3 regions of the Sorangium sp. So ce834 genome follow, and region 3 is predicted to be linked to each of the others. Evidence: riboswitches for the same ligand, from Rfam matches in the RefSeq annotation. Region 3 holds a riboswitch; each other region holds the start of a gene.
The links. Region 3 has a riboswitch for cobalamin ahead of WMF20_RS22525 (TonB-dependent receptor domain-containing protein). Riboswitches for the same ligand answer to the same signal wherever they lie in the genome.

Region 1 (5,207 bases), 4.4 Mb from region 3:
GCAGGGCGCGCTCGCCGCCGAGCGCGCCGCCGCCGGACGCGACGCCGGCCTGACCGGCCACCTCCGCGTCACCGCGTCCGAGTGGCTCGCCGCCCGCGTCCTCGGGCCGCTGCTCGCCCCGTTCCTCGCGCGTCACCCCGGCATCTCCGTCGAGCTCGTCGCGGATGCGCGCTGGCTGAGCCTCCCGCGGCGGGAGGCGGACATCGCCTTTCGCCCCGCCGCGTTCGAGCACCGTGAGGTCTTCCAGCGCGAGGTCGCGCGCATCGGGTTCGGCCTCTACGCGTCGGAGGCCTACCTCGCCGAGCGCGGCCTGCCGGACTTCGACCGGCAGTGCGCGGGCCACGCCCTCGTCACGATGAGCGACGAGCCGCCGGCGGTCGCCGACCTCGCGTGGCTGCGCGCCGTCGCCGCGAAGGCCCGCGTCGCCGCCCGCACGAACGGCCGCGAGGCCCAGGCGACGATGGGGGCCGCCGGGGTCGGGCTCGTGTGCCTGCCGCGCTACCTGGGCGACGCGATGCCGGGCCTGCGCCTGCTCTCGCCGCCGTCGCCGCCGCCCGAGCGCACGCTGTGGCTCGGGGTGCACCGCGACACGCGCGCGGTGCCGCGCGTGAAGGCGCTCGTCGCGTTCGTCACCGACGCCCTCGGGCCGCTGCGAGGCGCCCTCCGGCCGGGCGCGCGGCCGCGCCAGGGCCGGTGACGTCGCCCGCCGTTACCGGCCCTGGCTGAGCTGGCAGGCCCGTTGATCTTCGTAAAACGGCGCGCAGTCCACCTGGACGAAGTCGGCGTCGCACGCCGGGTCGCTGGAGGCCATGCACGCGAACAGCGGATCGAGCCACGCCGAGATCTGCTCGCAGCGCGTGACCGACGGGATCTGGACGATCCCGCCCATGCAGTCGAAGAACGGCGCGGTCAGGTCGTTGCAAGGGCGCGGCACCGAGAGCAGCTCGGCGCAGGCGGCGCGACAGCCGGGGTCCGGGCAGGCGGTGCCGTCGAACAGGGCGCAGAAGAAATCGCACGAGGCCCGCGCTCCGCCGCCCGAGCCCGCCGCGCTGGAGCTCGCCGACTGCGGGCCCGCGCCGACGCTCGTGCGCCCGCTCGACGTCGCGCTGGCGCCGGCGCCCCCGGAGCCGTCGTCGCCCCCCGGGGAGCCGTCGACCACGACGCTCCCGCCGCAGGCGCTCGCCCCCGCGAGGGCGACGAGCGAAGCGAGGAGCGCTGGAAGCAGCGTCGTTCTCATGCCGGGGAGTCTACACCGGTCCACACCGGCGCGGGCAGGGGAGGGGGCGCTCGCCGGGCGCCCCCGCCGCTCACTCCACGGCCTGCGCCTGCTCGATCGCGTCCTCGCGGCGCTCTCGGCGGTTGCACGCGAGCACCTTCTTGCGGACGCGCACCGCGTCGGGCGTGACCTCGACGAGCTCGTCGCCGTCGATCCACTCCATCGCCGTCTCGATCGTGAGCAGCCGCGGGCTGGCCAGGAGGACGTTCTCGTCCTTGCCGTGGTTGCGCACGTTCGACAGCTTCTTCTCCTTGATCACGTTGACGTCGGTGTCGTTCGGCCGGTTGTGCTCGCCGACGATCATCCCCTCGTAGACCTCGACGCCGGGGACGATGAAGAACGTCCCGCGCGGCTGGAGGTGGTGCAGCGCGTACGGGGTCGCCACGCCGGCGCGATCGGCGACGATAGCGCCGGTCGGGCGGCGCATCATCGGGCCGCCCCAGGGCGCCCAGCCGTCGAACATCGTGTTGAGCAGGCCCGTCCCGCGCGTCGCCGTCAGGAACTCGCCCCGGAAGCCGATGAGCCCGCGCGATGGCACCCGGAACTCGAGGCGGGCGCGCCCGAAGCCGGGGTTCGTCATCTTCACCATCCGGCCGCGCCGGGTGCTGAGGCGCTCGGTCACCACGCCGACGTAGGTGTCGGGCACGTCCACGACCACGAGCTCGACCGGCTCCATCACCTCGCTGTTGATCTCGCGCGTCACGACCTCGGGGTTCGAGAGCTGCATCTCGTAGCCCTCGCGCCGCATCGTCTCCACGAGGATCGCGAGCTGGAGCTCGCCGCGGCCGAGCACCACGAACGTGTCGGGCACCTCGGTCGGCTCCACCCGGATCGCGAGGTTCTTCATCGCCTCGCGCTCGAGCCGCTCCTTCAGGTGACGGCTCGTCAGGAACTTCGACTGCTTGCTCTTGCCGGCGAAGGTCGACGTGTTGACGCCGATCTTCATCTTGATGGTCGGCTCCTCGACCACGATCCGCGGCAGCGACTCGGGGGTCGCCGGGTCCGCGATCGTGTCGCCGATGGTGACCGAGTCGAGCCCCGCGATGGCGACCACCTCGCCCGCGGCGGCGCTCTCGACCGCGACCCGCTTCAGCCCCTCGTAGGCGTAGAGCATCTTCACGTAGCCGCGCGACTGCCCGCCCTCGCCGAGGAGCGCGACGTCGGCGCCGGACCGGGCGGTGCCCCGGACCACGCGGCCGACCGCGAGCCGGCCCACGTAGTCGTCGTGGGTCGTGTTGCAGACGATGACCTGGAGCGGCCCGTCGGGGTCGCCGGAGGGGCCGGGCACCCGCTCGAGGATGGTCTCGAAGAGCGGCTCCAGGTCCTTGGCCTCGTGCTCGAGCTCGCGCTTCGCCTGGCCGAGCTTCCCGATCGCGTAGAGCGTCGCGAAGTCCATCTGCCCGTCGCTCGCCTCGAGATCGCAGAAGAGGTCGAACACCTCGGAGAGCACCTCGTGGGCGCGCGCGTCGCTCCGGTCGATCTTGTTGATGACCACGATGACCGGGAAGCCGCGCTGGAGGCACTTCGAGAGCACGAACCGCGTCTGCGGCAGCGGGCCCTCGGCGGCGTCGACGAGGAGCAGCGCCCCGTCGGCCATCATCAGGGTGCGCTCGACCTCGCCGCCGAAGTCGGAGTGGCCGGGCGTGTCGACGATGTTGATCTTGACCCCGCGGTACCGGATGCTCGTGTTCTTCGCGAGGATGGTGATGCCGCGCTCCCGCTCGAGATCGTTCGAGTCCATGACGCGCTCGGCCACGACCTCGTTTTCTCGGAAGGCGCCCGCCTGGCGGAGCATGTGGTCGACGAGCGTGGTCTTCCCGTGGTCGACGTGGGCGACGATGGCGATGTTGCGGAGGTCGTTACGCGGCATATACGGCGGCGGCCGTGTAGCACGCGACCCACGGAGGAGCGAGCCCATCCTCGCCAGAGCCCGAACGTTCGGCCGGCGCGCGGACGTCGCGCGGCGAGCGCTCACGTTCAGGTGGCGCGCGCGAGGCGGGCGCGAGCCGCGCGGGCAGGAAGCCCGCGCGAGGCGGGCGCATGGCGAGGGACGCGCGTGGAGCGGGCGAGGTGAGCGGGAGCGATTGACAGCCGGAGGTGCATCCTCCTAGGGTGCGCGCCGCGCTGGTGCCTGGGCGCTCGCTCAGGCTGAATAGGGAACCCGGTGAGATTCCGGGGCTGCCCCGCAGCGGTAAGCGAGAACGACCTCCACCCCACGCACTGGCCCGATGAGGGCTGGGAAGCGGTGGACAGTAGGAAGCCGGCCCGGCCGGAGCGCTCGCGAGCCCGAAGACCTGCCCGCGCCCGGCGACGGGGACACATCCGACGCCGGTTCGACCTGGGAGCCTCGAGGGAGGCGGTGAGGTCCGAGCCGGTGCAGCCCTGCGCACGTCCCGGATCCCGAGCCGCCCCCTGCGTTGCCTTCCGGTCGCCCGCGGGGGCGAGAGGTCGGTCCAGGGCATCGCGCCGTGGGCGACCTTTTCCTCCTCCCGGAGCTCGATGCGAGCGGCCCGGCGCCGCTCCGCGCGATTGCGCGAAGGAGGACATGAATGCTGCGCGAGAACGTCACGAAGGGCCACGGACACCGTCATCGACTCCATCGGATCGCCGCGCTGGCGATCTCGCTGTTCGCCGCGCCGCCAGCGCGCGCCCAGGAAGAGCCCATCGAGGTCACGGTGCACGCGGAGAAGCCGGGCAGCGAGGCCGCCTCGCGCGTCTCGGTCGGGCACCGCGAGCTCGAGCTCAGGCCGCGGCTCCGGCCGGGCGACATCCTCGAGTCGGTCCCCGGGCTCTTCGCCGTGCAGCACGCCGGCGGCGGCAAGGCGAACCAGTACTTCCTGCGCGGCTTCGACGCCGACCACGGGACCGACGTCGCGTTCTTCGTCGACGGGGTGCCCGTCAACCTGGTCAGCCACGGCCACGGGCACGGCTTCACCGACCTCTACTTCATGATCCCGGAGCTCGTGATCGGGCTCGACGGCTACAAGGGGCCCTATTACGCGAGCATCGGCGATTTCGGCACGGCGGGCGCCGTCAACCTCCGCTTCGCCGAGAAGCTCGACGAGAGCACCGCGCAGCTCAGCGTGGGGCAGTACGGCATCCTGCGCGGCCTCGTGATCGCCTCGCCGGAGCTCGGCGACGAATGGCGCGCGGTGGCCGCGGCGGAGGTCTACCGGAACGACGGGCCGTTCCAGAGCCCGGAGCGGCTCAAGCGCTTCAACGTCTACCTGAGGGCGACGCGCGACCTCGGCAGCACCGGCAAGGTCCAGGCGACGTGGATGTCCTACGGCTCGACCTGGCACGGCTCCGGCCAGATCCCGGCGCGCGCCGTGTGCGGGGAGGGGGAGCAGGGCGGTCTGAACCCGCCGCCCTCCGCCTTCGGGCAGCCGTGCATCGATCACTTCGGCGCCGTCGATCCGACCGAGGGCGGGTCGACCGCGCGGCACATGGCGTCGGTCTCCACCTCGACCGCGTGGCGGGACGCCGACCTGAGCGCGATGGCTTACTTCCTCCGCTATCGCTTCACGCTGTACTCGAATTTCACGTTCTTCGCCGAGGATCCGGCCCACGGCGATCAGATCGAGCAGAACGACGACCGCACGGTGCTGGGCGCCGACTTCCGGTTCCGCAAGCAGATCGAGCACCGCGGGGCGAGGTTCACGACCTCGCTCGGCGCGCAGATCCGCGCCGACGCGATCGACAAGTCGCTCCACCACGACGAGGCGCGCGAGCGGCTCGAGGAGCGGGATCGGACCCACGTCGACGAGGGCCAGATCGGCGTGTACGTCGAGCAGGACGCCCGGCTCCGGCGCTGGCTCCGCCTCGTGCTCGGCGTGCGCGGGCAGTGGATCGACGTCAACGTGGACGACCTGCGCGAGGACCTCGAGGGGACGGGGAACCGGTCGAGCGGCGCGCGGGGGCAGATGCAGCT
Region 2 (5,207 bases), 5.7 Mb from region 3:
GACCGGCCGAGGTGGGGCGCGAGCGACGCGCGGATCCACGGGTACGTCGACGCGAAGCGGTCGACCTGCTCGGCGAGCTTCGTCATGAGCCGGCCGGCGAAGAGGAAATAGGGGAGCACGACGACGCGCTCGGGCCGCTGGCGCGCGACGCGCTCCAGCGTCTCCTCGACCGAGGGCCGCGTGACGCCGATGAAGGTCGGCTCGACCAGGAGCAGCCCCCGGCCCTCGCCGATGAGGCGCGTCATCTTGCAGAAATCGCCGTTCGCGTCCGGGTCGCTGGACCCGCGCCCCACCACGACGAGCGCCGTCCGGGCGCGCGCCGCCGGGTCGTCCGGCAGCGCGGACGCGGCGCGCTCGAACGCGACCTCCGCGAGCGCCGGGTGCACGCCGAGGTGCCGCGCCGCCGAGAAGCGCACGCCCGGGTGCGCGGCCCGCGCCTGCTCGAGCGCCAGGGGGATGTCGTTCTTCACGTGCCCGGCCGCGAACAGGAACAGCGGCACGACCGCCACCCGGGACACCCGCGCCGCGAGCGCCGCGAGCGCGTCGGCGAGGTACGGCGTCGCGAGCTCGATGTAGCCGTGCTGCACCACGAGCCCGGGCCGCGACGCGCCGTAATCGGCCACGAGCGCCTCGAACTCGGCGTTCGACGCGGCGTCGCGGCTGCCGTGGCCGATCAGCAGGAGCCCTTCGTCATGCATGCGAGCGCCTCCTCCAGGGTGAGCGGGAGCCCTGCGCGGCCGCGCGGGTGGACTGGCTCGGCCGGGCTCATCCGGGCCCAGAGCTCCGCGACCCACGGCCGCCGGAGCCGCGCCCGCGCGAGCAGCTCGCCGGCCGCGAACACCTCCCGCGGCGGCCCGTCCGCGAGGACCTGCCCGTCGCCGAGCAGCACCGCGCGCGTCGCGAAGAGCGGCACGAGGTCGACCGCGTGCGTCGCGGCGACCAGCGTGGTGCCCTGTTGCTCGGAGAGCGCGCGCAGCGTCCGGCACAGGGAGAGCTCGCCCTCCGGGTCGAGCCCCGCGGTCGGCTCGTCGAGCAGGAGCACGCGCGGCTGCATCGCGAGCATCCCGGCGATGCACGCGCGCTTGCGCTCGCCGAAGCTCAGCGCCTCGATCGCGCGGCCGGCGAGGTGCGCGATCTGCACGGCCGCGAGCGCCGCCTCGGCGCGGCGCCGCGCCTCGGGCGCGGGCAGGCCCAGGTTCCGCGGGCCGAACAGGACGTCGTCGAGGAGCGTCGCGCCGAGCAGCTGGTCGTCCGGGTCCTGGAGCACGAGCGCGGCGCCCGCGGCCACGGCGTCCGAGGGCGAGCCCACGCGGCGGCCCGCGATCTCGACGCTGCCGCCGGGCGCGGGGAGGAGCCCGACGAGCGTCCGGAGCAGCGCGGTCTTGCCGGCGCCGTTGCCGCCGAGCACCGCCACGGACTCGCCCTCGGCGACGTCGAGGCGCACGTCGCGCAGCGCGGGCTCGGCGCCGCGGTAGCCGACCCTGGGGGCGCGGAGGGCGATCGCGCTCATCCCGCCGCTCCGGCGGCGACGCTGAGGCCGAGGGCCGCGAGGGCGAGGGCGGCGAACGCGAGGTTCGCGGCGGGCGCGCTCGGCCGGCGGTCGGCGACGGGGAGCTCCCCCCGGTAGCCGCGGAGCTGCATGGCGACGGCGGCGTGCTCGGAGCGCTCCAGGGTGCGGAGCGCCACGACGCCCGCGACGGCGCCGGCCGAGCGCGCGGCGGCGCCCGGGCGCGCGAACCCGCCGCGGAGCGCGGCGGCGCTCCACGCGCTGTCGGCGGCGCGCTGGAGCACGCCGGCGAAGCGCCGCGCGAGCGCGAGCAGCTCGACCAGGGCCGCGGGCGCGCCGAGCCCGGCGAGGGCCGCCTCGATCTCGGCGGGCGCGGCGGCGCTCGAGAGCCACCGGAGCACCGCGGCGGCCGCGAGGACGCGCGCGGCGATGGCCGCGGCGCGGCGGGCCCCGTCGCGCGCGATCGCGTCGAGCGGGAACGGCGCGCCCGCGAGGAGCGGCGCGCCCGGGGTGAGCGCGAGCGCGAGGGCCGCGGCGAGCCCTCCGAGCCACGCGGCGGGCGCGAAGGCGCGGAGGATGGCGCCCGCGCTCATGCCCTGGAGGGCGAGGGCCGCGCACGCGACGGCGAGCAGCGCGGCCGGCGTCCAGGGCGAGCGCGCGCCCGCGGCGACGCAGCACGCGGCCACGGCGGCCCCGAGGCGGAGCCGGGGATCCACGTCGCGGAGCCGCGCGGGGGGATCAATCCGCACGGAGCCCGTCGCCGCCGGGCTTGCCGGCGGGCTGGCCGGCGCGCTCCACGAAGAGCACGCGCGAGAAGTAGCCGAGGGCGAAGCCGGAGAGGAGCCCTGCCCAGAGGAACGCGAAGAGCAGGAGGTCGCCCTCGAGGCCCGCGAACAGCGGCCCCGTGTCGTGGCGGCCGGCGTCCTCGGCCACGCGACGGACGACGGCCTCGTCGATCCCGTCCCACGAGGCGTTGCCGCACGCGGCGAGGCAGAGCGCGGCGGCGGCCGGGAGCGCGGCGGCGAGCCGCAGCGCCGCGGCGCGCGCGCCCCCCGCGAGCGCCGGCAGCGCGCGGTGCGCGGCCCGCCGCGTCACGACGCCCCCGCGGGGAGCGGGACGACCTGGAGCCGCTCGAGGATGTCGGGCCGCCGGGCGCGCAGGAAGACGAGCGCTCCCGCGGTCATGGCGCCCTCGAGCAGGCCGAGCGGCAGCTGGGTGGGGACGAAGGCGAGGGCGACGCCGGTGAACATGGATCCCACCGACCCGTCGCCCGCGAGCCCGAGCGCGAGCTCGAGCGCCGTGGTCGCGTACGTGGCCCAGTCGGACGTCACGCCGGCCAGGAACCCCGCGACCCAGAGGCTCGCGCCGCAGCGCCGCGCGAGCCGGAAGACGAGATATCCGGTGAACGCGCCCGCGATGCCCATCGACGCGACGTCGGCGCCGAGCGTGGTGAGCCCGCCGTGGGCGAGGAAGAGGGCCTGGATGAGGAGCGCCACCACGGTGACGAGGACGGTCATCCAGGGGCCGATGAGCACCGCGGCGAGCCCGGTGCCGCACGGGTGGGAGCAGGTCCCTGCGGTCGGCACCGGCACGGGCATGCACGAGATCGCGAAGACGGCGGCGGCGATGAGGCCGACGAACGGCTTGTAGAAGGCGTCGTTCCGGGTGCGGCGCCGGAGCAGGTGGAGGGCGACGGCGACGAAGGGCAGGGCGAGCGCGTTCCAGACCGCGCACCAGCCGAGCGGCAGGACGCCCTCCGCGAGGTGCATCGCGGCCGCGGGCCGGGGCGCGAGCAGCGTCGCGAAGAGCACGGCGGCGATGGATATAGCGCGGCCGTGAAGACCGATTTCGGCGCTCCGGGTGAAGTCCGCACCCGAACGCCACGAAGACGTGCGCAAGCTGCACCTCGTGGGGAGCTCGGGTAGGTCTCCCGGCTCATGGGTTCAGGGAGCCTTTCGGGCTCCCAGCGCCGCGTCCACCTTCCCAGGCCTCTTCAGAGGCCCAGTGGTCTTTGGAGGCGGCTCCCCACTCACGGTGGCGGTACCGCGCCGGTTTCGCACCGGCTTCCCTGTTATGCCCAGAGGGCACCCGAGGTGTGGATTGTCAGATGGATGCTCGGTAGTCCCGTTTCGCGCCCGGCGTCAAGGACGTCGCGCCGCGGCCGCGGGGCAGGCGCTCGCCTCGCGGGGCTGCCCCGAGGCGCGCGGGCGCGTTCGCGGCGGCCGTCTCGCGGCGCGCGCGGGTGCGCTCGCGGCGGCCGTCTCGCGGCGCGCGCGGGTGCGCTCGCGGCGGCCGTCTCGCGGCGCGCGCGGGTGCGCTCGCGGCGGCCGTCTCGCGGCGCGCGCGGGTGCGCTCGCGGCGGCCGTCTCGCGGCGCGCGCGGGTGCGCTCGCGGCGGCCGTCTCGCGGCGCGCGCGGGTGCGCTCGCGGCGGCTGTCTCCGCGGTCCGCGCGGGCGCACCTCACGCCGGACCGAGCTCCGTGACGAACCGCGCGCGCGGGCTGCCGCCGCGTGCCGTCCAGCCCGCCGCGGTCCGCGGAGCGCTCCCGGCGTCCGGAGGTCCGGCGCGGCGGGGGCCCGCGCTGTCCCGCGCCCGCCCTCGCGCCATTGCGAGCGGCCGGTCCGCCGCTGCCGTGGTGTCCTGCGCGCGTGGCGCCGCCCTGTCGCGCCGACAGGCAGCGCGATGCGCGTTCGCGTCCTCCGCGCGCAACGTGGAGTCCGCGAAATTGACCGAGACGCACGCGGACAAGCTTCCTCGAAAAAGCTGCAAGCGATGTGTTTCTGTAGTTAAAGTCTCTTTACTTGCTCGTCCTGGGATCGCCGCTCGCCCCCGGGGCCCGCTCGGAGCGTGCGCCGCCCCGCGCGTGCGGCGCACGTTCCGGTGATTTTCTCGCCGCAGTGTGCTTTGTTCGTCCTGGCTCTTTACTTGTGAGCAAGTGTTCCGTGTCTGGCTCGCTTCGTCGCGGAGCCTGACGTGACGGGGCGGGCTCTCGTGCTCTCTTTTCGAGCGTGCGGCGAGCGACTCCGCCGGACGCTGCTCCCGCGCGGGTATGCCCGGCTCGAACGCGCATTCGCGGGAATCGGCGGTGTGCGCGCTGCGCCGTCTCCTGGCTGTCATCGTGCTGGGAGCAATCCGCTCATCCGCGTGCATCGGTTGCACTTTGTTATCGACAACCTGCTTCCGGGTGCCACACTCCGAGCACCGCATGCGCACCGGCGCGGTTTCCCCCCCCGGCCCGGAGCGCGTGCGGGCTATCTCGAGCACCGCAGCGGACGTTCTCCGCGCCGCTGCGGTTTCCCTACCGCGGTCATGTCTGGCCCCCCTCCAGCATGACACGCGGTCTTTTTTTGGGTCTTCTGGCGCGCTGTTCGGAAACTCACTTTCCTGTGAACGTGGCCTGCGATTTCGCCAGGAACGCTTTCATTCCGAGCTGTTGGTCCTCGCTGCCGAAGAGCGCGGCGAAGGCCTGGGCTTCCAGCTCGTTGGCGGCGGTGAGGTCGAGGCTCTCGCCGCGCAGGATGACGCGCTTGGCGGCGGCGACGGCGAGCGGCCCGCGCGAGGCGATCTTGAGGGCGGTCTCGCGGGCGCGGGCGAGGAGCTCGGCCGCCGGGAAGACGGCGTTGACGAGGCCGATCGAGAGCGCCTGCTCGGCGGTGATCATGTCGCCTGAGTAGATGAGCTCGCGTGCGCGGCCGGGGCC
Region 3 (5,207 bases):
CGCCTGCGTCCTCGATCATGAAGGACAGCCGTTGCCGCGGATACCGCGGATCCAGCGGCAGGTAGGCGCCGCCGGCGAGCATCACGGCTAGCTGGGCCACCACCATCTCCGGGCCTGGTGTACAGCAGACGGCCACGAAGCTCCCTGGCCGCACGCCGCGGCTGCGCAGCCTTCGTGCGAGCTCGGAGGCGCGCTCCAGGAGCTCACGATAGGAGTAGGCCTTGCGGCGATCGATGAGCGCCAGCTTGTCCGCGTGGCGGCGAGCGCTCTGCTCGACGAGCAGGTGGAGCAGCCCCGCGTCCGCCGCCGCGCCGGCGCCGGCGCCGCTCGGGTGTGACGAGCCTGTGATCATGGGATCACCCGTTTTCCCCTTCATGGTAGGCGTCCCGCGGCTCAGCGCGCGCGCACGAGGCCTGTCACAAGTCCCTTGACCAGGATCCCCTTCACGGGATCCGATTCGGCGGTCATGTCTTGCAACGTCGTGTTGCTGTAGTCCGCGCTCGAATCGGTCGCGAAGGCATGGCTGTCCGCGAGCAGGTACTTCACCACCCCCGAGCTAGGCGGGACGCCCTCTGCGACCGTCGCGGCGGTCGTGATCGACTCGAGGTCGATCTTCCACCAGCGCCATGCGGCGGCGGCGTAGAGCGACAGCGCATCCGTCGCCGGGGAGACGGCGAACAAGCTCTCGTCGTAAGCGCGCAGGTACGCCGTGCTGCCCGGGCCGGGTACGATGCCGCCGCCGGGGAAGCCCCCCGTGAGGTCCGAGACATTGACGAAGAAATCCGGATCGAACGTATCCTCGCCCGCGCGCATGCGGATCAGGCAGCCTGTCTTGCTGGCTGCATCCCCGCCGATGACGTTCACCGCCGCGTTGTAGGGATCGCTCCCCAGGTAGAGGTCGCCCGAGGGTGCGATCGTCGAGTTCGACACGCCACCGCAGCGCTCGTCGTGCACGTAGGTAACCTTGTCCGTCTCGACGTCGATGAGGGCCGCCGACGTCTCGGGGAGGATCTTGCTGAAGTTCTGGTCGTAGTAGAGCGCGATGACGACGAGCTGGTTACCCCTGCGCTTGGGGAGGTAGTCGAAATAGGGGATCCACCCCTCGCGCTTCAGCCCTCCGAGGTCGATGGCCTTCTTGATCACCATCTCTTCGGGGTCCCACGCGATCGCCTGGAGCGATGTGTCGTCGAGCAGGTAAGCCTTCCTCTCGGAGACGAAGTGCACCGATCGCGTCGATGCACCCCCGGCGACGCCGAAGCGATCGAAGCGGAGCTCCTGCGCTGCCTCGAGCCTGCCCGACGGATCGAGATCATAACGCGTGAGCTGCGGGGTCTGCAGCAAGAGGGCATAGACGCTCGTTCCACCCTCGATCCCGAAGAGGTGCGCCTGGTCGGGGATCTCGACGGCCTGCGCGTAGTCGATGGTCTGGCCGTCATCGAGGGAGGGCGTCAGGACAAGCAGCGACGTCGCGTCCTGCCCCACCTGGAGCATCGTCGTCATCGCGTAGAGCGGGCCGCTCGGGAACGCGCCCGCGCTGCCGTGCTGCTGCTCGTCGCTCCCGCAACCGGCGACGCTTGCGGCGAGCGAGAGCGCCGCAAGCGTCGCCTCGATACAGCCTGTTCTGGGCGAGTCGAACGTTCGCATGGTTCTCTCCGTCATCCAACGCATGGTCTCCTGCGGGCCAGGCGTCAAAGCTCGATCATTCCCTTGAAATAAACTGCGCGCCCCGGCTTCTGAACGCCGTAGAAATCGTGCGCCTTCGCGTCCGTGATGTTCTGCACTTCCAACGTCGAGCTGACCGTCGTCGCGCCATGGACCACGTACGTCAGATCAGCTGCATGAAGGAATTGCGCTTCGATCACAGGCTTGTCCTCGCGACGCGCGATGCTCTCCCAGAACCGGAAGAACTCGTGCGTGTAGCGGGTCGTCCAGCCCAAGGCGAGCTGATCGCCTGGCGTCGCGACAGAGGACAGCTGGGCGCGCGCCCTCGCGCTCCCGAACAGCCAGGGGAGGTTCGGGATGCGGTCCCCGGCCATCTCGGCGAATTCCCCCTCGGTGGAGGTGTTGCGGAGGTCCTGATAGGTCGCGCTCACCTCCACGCTCAAGTAGGAGCCAGGCGACATCCAGGCCGCTTGTCCTTCGGCCCCGAGCGCACGCGCCGATTGCACGTTCCGGTGCTGGAAGTACATGTTGCCTCCACGGAGGTAGACAAAGTCCTCGGCCCACCGAGCAAAGGCGTTGACCTCCCCGCTGAACGATCCGAGACCTTTCTTCCGGCGCGAGAGCCCGAGCCCGAGGTTTCCATTGTGACTCGTCTCCGGCCGGAGCTCGGGGTTCGGCTGGATGAGGATGCCGTTGCCGAAGATCTCGTCGGCGCTCGGCAGGCGCGTCGCTGCCTCGTACGACACCTTCGCGTAGAGCCAGTCGGTCAGATGGAATCTCACCCCGTCGCCGGCTCCCGCCCGGAGCGCGTCCACGGCAACAGGGACGAGGGCATTGCCCGCGAGCACCTGATCCGACGCGGCGTGCATCAGGTAACCTTTCACGAAGGCGACGTTCTGCAGCCGGTCCTCGAGGAAGCTCGCGTCGAGCTCGAGGCCGCCCACGAGCTTGACCAGGTCGCGGCGGGCCGCGAGCGGGTCGGCTTCGTCGGGCGCGAGCTTCGCGCGCTCCACCCCGGCGCTCGTGACGAAGGTCGGGGAGACGTTGAGCCGCACGGCGCGCTGCGGTCCTGCTTGCCATGTGACGTGTATCCTTCCGAGAAGGCTGTCCTGCCAGATCGTCTGGTCCCGCGCCCGCCCGTCGATCTCACCCGGCCTGCGCCGCTCCCCCACGACGCGGCCGTCCCAGTCGTACACGGCGCTGGAGGTGTCCTGGAAATCGATCACCCGCCGCGAGCCGCTGGCGAGGAGCTCGAGGTCGAGGTCATGCCACAGGGCCTCGGGCTGTGCGTAGCGGAGCGTTGCCCCGTAGAGCTCCTCGCCGTAGGTCACCGCCCCGTACGGCGTCGTCATGAGCACGTTGTGCTGGAGCTCCTTGTCATACTGAGAGGCGAACGCGCGGAGCGTCAGCCGCTTCACCCACGCACGATCGACGAGTCCAACGTCGATCGAAGCGCCGCGTGCACCGTAGGCGTCATGCCCCCGGCGCACGGTCGCACGCAGAGGGCGTCCTGTCCCTGCATCCGGGATCTCAACGTCGGTGGGATAGTCGTTCCGCGCGGAGTCGATGAACGCGTTCCCGGCAGCAAAGAAGCCGCTCTCCTCGTGACGGTAACGAGCACCCAGGGTCGCGCGGTGGGTGGCGAACGAGCCGACCTGGTACGAAAGATCAGCGCCCGTTTCGTAGTAACTCTTCGGGGTGACCAGGTCGACCGCGCCGCCGAGGGTGTCGGCGCCGAAGCGGATCGGGACGACCCCTCGGTAGATCTCGATGCGTTCGACGAGGTTGACCGGCACGCCGGTGATCCCAGAGGCGAACCCCGCGAGCTCGATCGGAACACCGTCCAGAAACACGCGGATCTGATCGCTGTAGAATCCGTTGAGCGAGAACCGCGCGCTGGTGCCGAGGCCGCCCGCGCGAGCGACGCTCACGCCCTGAACCTGGCTCATGACGTCGCCCATGTCCGCCGCCCGCCGCTTCGTGCGCGCGAGCTCCAGGATGGAGACAGCCTCTGCGGACTCTCGATGCTCCTGCACCTCACCCTTCCGCGCCCTCACCGTGACCTCTATCGGAGCGGCAGCGACTGGGGCCGCGGCGTCGCCAACGGCTCCGGCCGGTTCGGGTGGAGGCACAACCTGCGCCACGGCGAGCCGAGAGGGCAACGAGAAGGACAACGCGGCGACCAAGAAGCATGCACGGCGGCGGAGCGTTCCTCTTGCAAGGGCCGGTAGCACGATCACTTCCATACGTGACACGCAATGAAACAGACACGGCGGGCGCTGCGAATCAAGACAAAAGAAACAAAGTGATCCTCTGCTCACCTTGAACAAGGGACATGGACGCACCTCGAGCAGGGCTCTCCATCCGCACGTGGTCGTGGACGCGAGGTGCTCCTCGGGGGCTGCGACAAATCTGGCCAATCTGCTCGAGCGCCTGCGCTCAGCTTCGCTGCCCCGGCGCACACGGCATACGCAGGCGACCCCCTGCATGTCGGCGGAAAATTCTTGGCGAGCATTCGCCCCTCGTTTGTCGTCCTCGTCTGGAGCGGTATCGAGCCGCTGACGTTGAATCTGCGAGGAGGAGAGGCCTGCCGACGGCGTAGGATGCGCTGGGCCATTGAAAAAGGCTCGGACAGACCATTCTCCCCCGCGGGCGAAAGAGAGGCATCGCGGGAGGGGATCGGAGCCGAGCCGGGCGCAGGACTACGCCGAGTCGGACCTCCCCGCCTCCCTCGAGGCTTCCAGGTCAAAACCGGCGCGGGATGTCTCCCCGACGCAGGATGTTGGCAGGTCTTCGGGCTCGCGAGCGTTCCGGCTGGCGCCGGGTTCCTACGGTCCACCGCTTCCCAGCCAGGAGGCCAGTGCTCGTCGTGGAGATCGTTCTCGCTTACCGCTGCGGGGCAGCCCCGGATTCGCACCGGGTTCCCTTTTGAGCCCTTGGCCGAAGCCAAGGGCACCAACACGAGGCACTACATATTGCGGTGCGGGGCGCAGGTCAAGCGAGATGTTGCGCAGGGAGCCGGACGAGGGGAGCGACTACCGCCTTCCAGTGAGGGTGTGCTCACGCGTCGCGCGCCCGGAGCTCGTCGTCGAGGCGCTCGTCATATTCGTCGCGAACGGCCGCCGCGACGGCGCCGCTCGACGGGGCGGGCTGCGCGGCGCCGCGCCTCCACGAGCGCAGCAGGGCGAAGACCCCGAGGAAGGTCACCGCGATGCCCAGCATCAATGCCAGCGCGACCTTGCCGAGGACGCCGGACGAAGGCGCCGCGCGGAGGCGGTCGCCATAACGCGCCACGAGGTCCTGCTCGATGGAGTCGGCCGCCTCTCCCCGGCGGAGGCGGGCGCGGATCTCGCGACGAAGATCGCTCGCCACCGCGGATTCGTGCACGTCGAGCGTCTGATTCCAGCAACAAGGCGCGAGCAGGCGCGCCGCGAGCGCCTTCTCGCCGGGCGCGGGGGCCGAGTCGACGAGCTCGGTCGCGGCCTCGCTGGGCGTCGCCGGCTCGGCCCTGCCGCTGAGCGCGATGCCCGCGATGGCGGCGGCGA

Region 1: it holds a riboswitch for cobalamin, as region 3 does, so the genes downstream of both, WMF20_RS06505 (TonB-dependent receptor) here and WMF20_RS22525 (TonB-dependent receptor domain-containing protein) in region 3, are expected to answer to the same signal.
Region 2: it holds a riboswitch for cobalamin, as region 3 does, so the genes downstream of both, WMF20_RS02085 (energy-coupling factor ABC transporter permease) here and WMF20_RS22525 (TonB-dependent receptor domain-containing protein) in region 3, are expected to answer to the same signal.

The regions. Positions count from the first base shown of each region.
Region 1 covers NZ_CP150351.1:1,771,887-1,777,093, forward strand. Annotated here, with positions in the region: gene WMF20_RS06490 (LysR family transcriptional regulator) at 1-697, shown strand, start outside; gene WMF20_RS06495 (hypothetical protein) at 710-1,237, opposite strand; gene typA (translational GTPase TypA) at 1,308-3,194, opposite strand; cobalamin riboswitch at 3,385-3,592, shown strand; gene WMF20_RS06505 (TonB-dependent receptor) at 3,826-5,207, shown strand, end outside.
Region 2 covers NZ_CP150351.1:550,261-555,467, forward strand. Annotated here, with positions in the region: gene WMF20_RS02065 (CbiX/SirB N-terminal domain-containing protein) at 1-698, opposite strand, end outside; gene WMF20_RS02070 (energy-coupling factor ABC transporter ATP-binding protein) at 674-1,510, opposite strand; gene WMF20_RS02075 (CbiQ family ECF transporter T component) at 1,507-2,256, opposite strand; gene WMF20_RS02080 (hypothetical protein) at 2,246-2,602, opposite strand; gene WMF20_RS02085 (energy-coupling factor ABC transporter permease) at 2,599-3,276, opposite strand; cobalamin riboswitch at 3,411-3,614, opposite strand; gene WMF20_RS02090 (enoyl-CoA hydratase/isomerase family protein) at 4,884-5,207, opposite strand, start outside.
Region 3 covers NZ_CP150351.1:6,216,155-6,221,361, reverse strand. Annotated here, with positions in the region: gene WMF20_RS22535 (amino acid adenylation domain-containing protein) at 1-352, opposite strand, end outside; gene WMF20_RS22530 (hypothetical protein) at 394-1,644, opposite strand; gene WMF20_RS22525 (TonB-dependent receptor domain-containing protein) at 1,689-3,983, opposite strand; cobalamin riboswitch at 4,430-4,637, opposite strand; gene WMF20_RS22520 (cytochrome c-type biogenesis protein) at 4,723-5,207, opposite strand, start outside.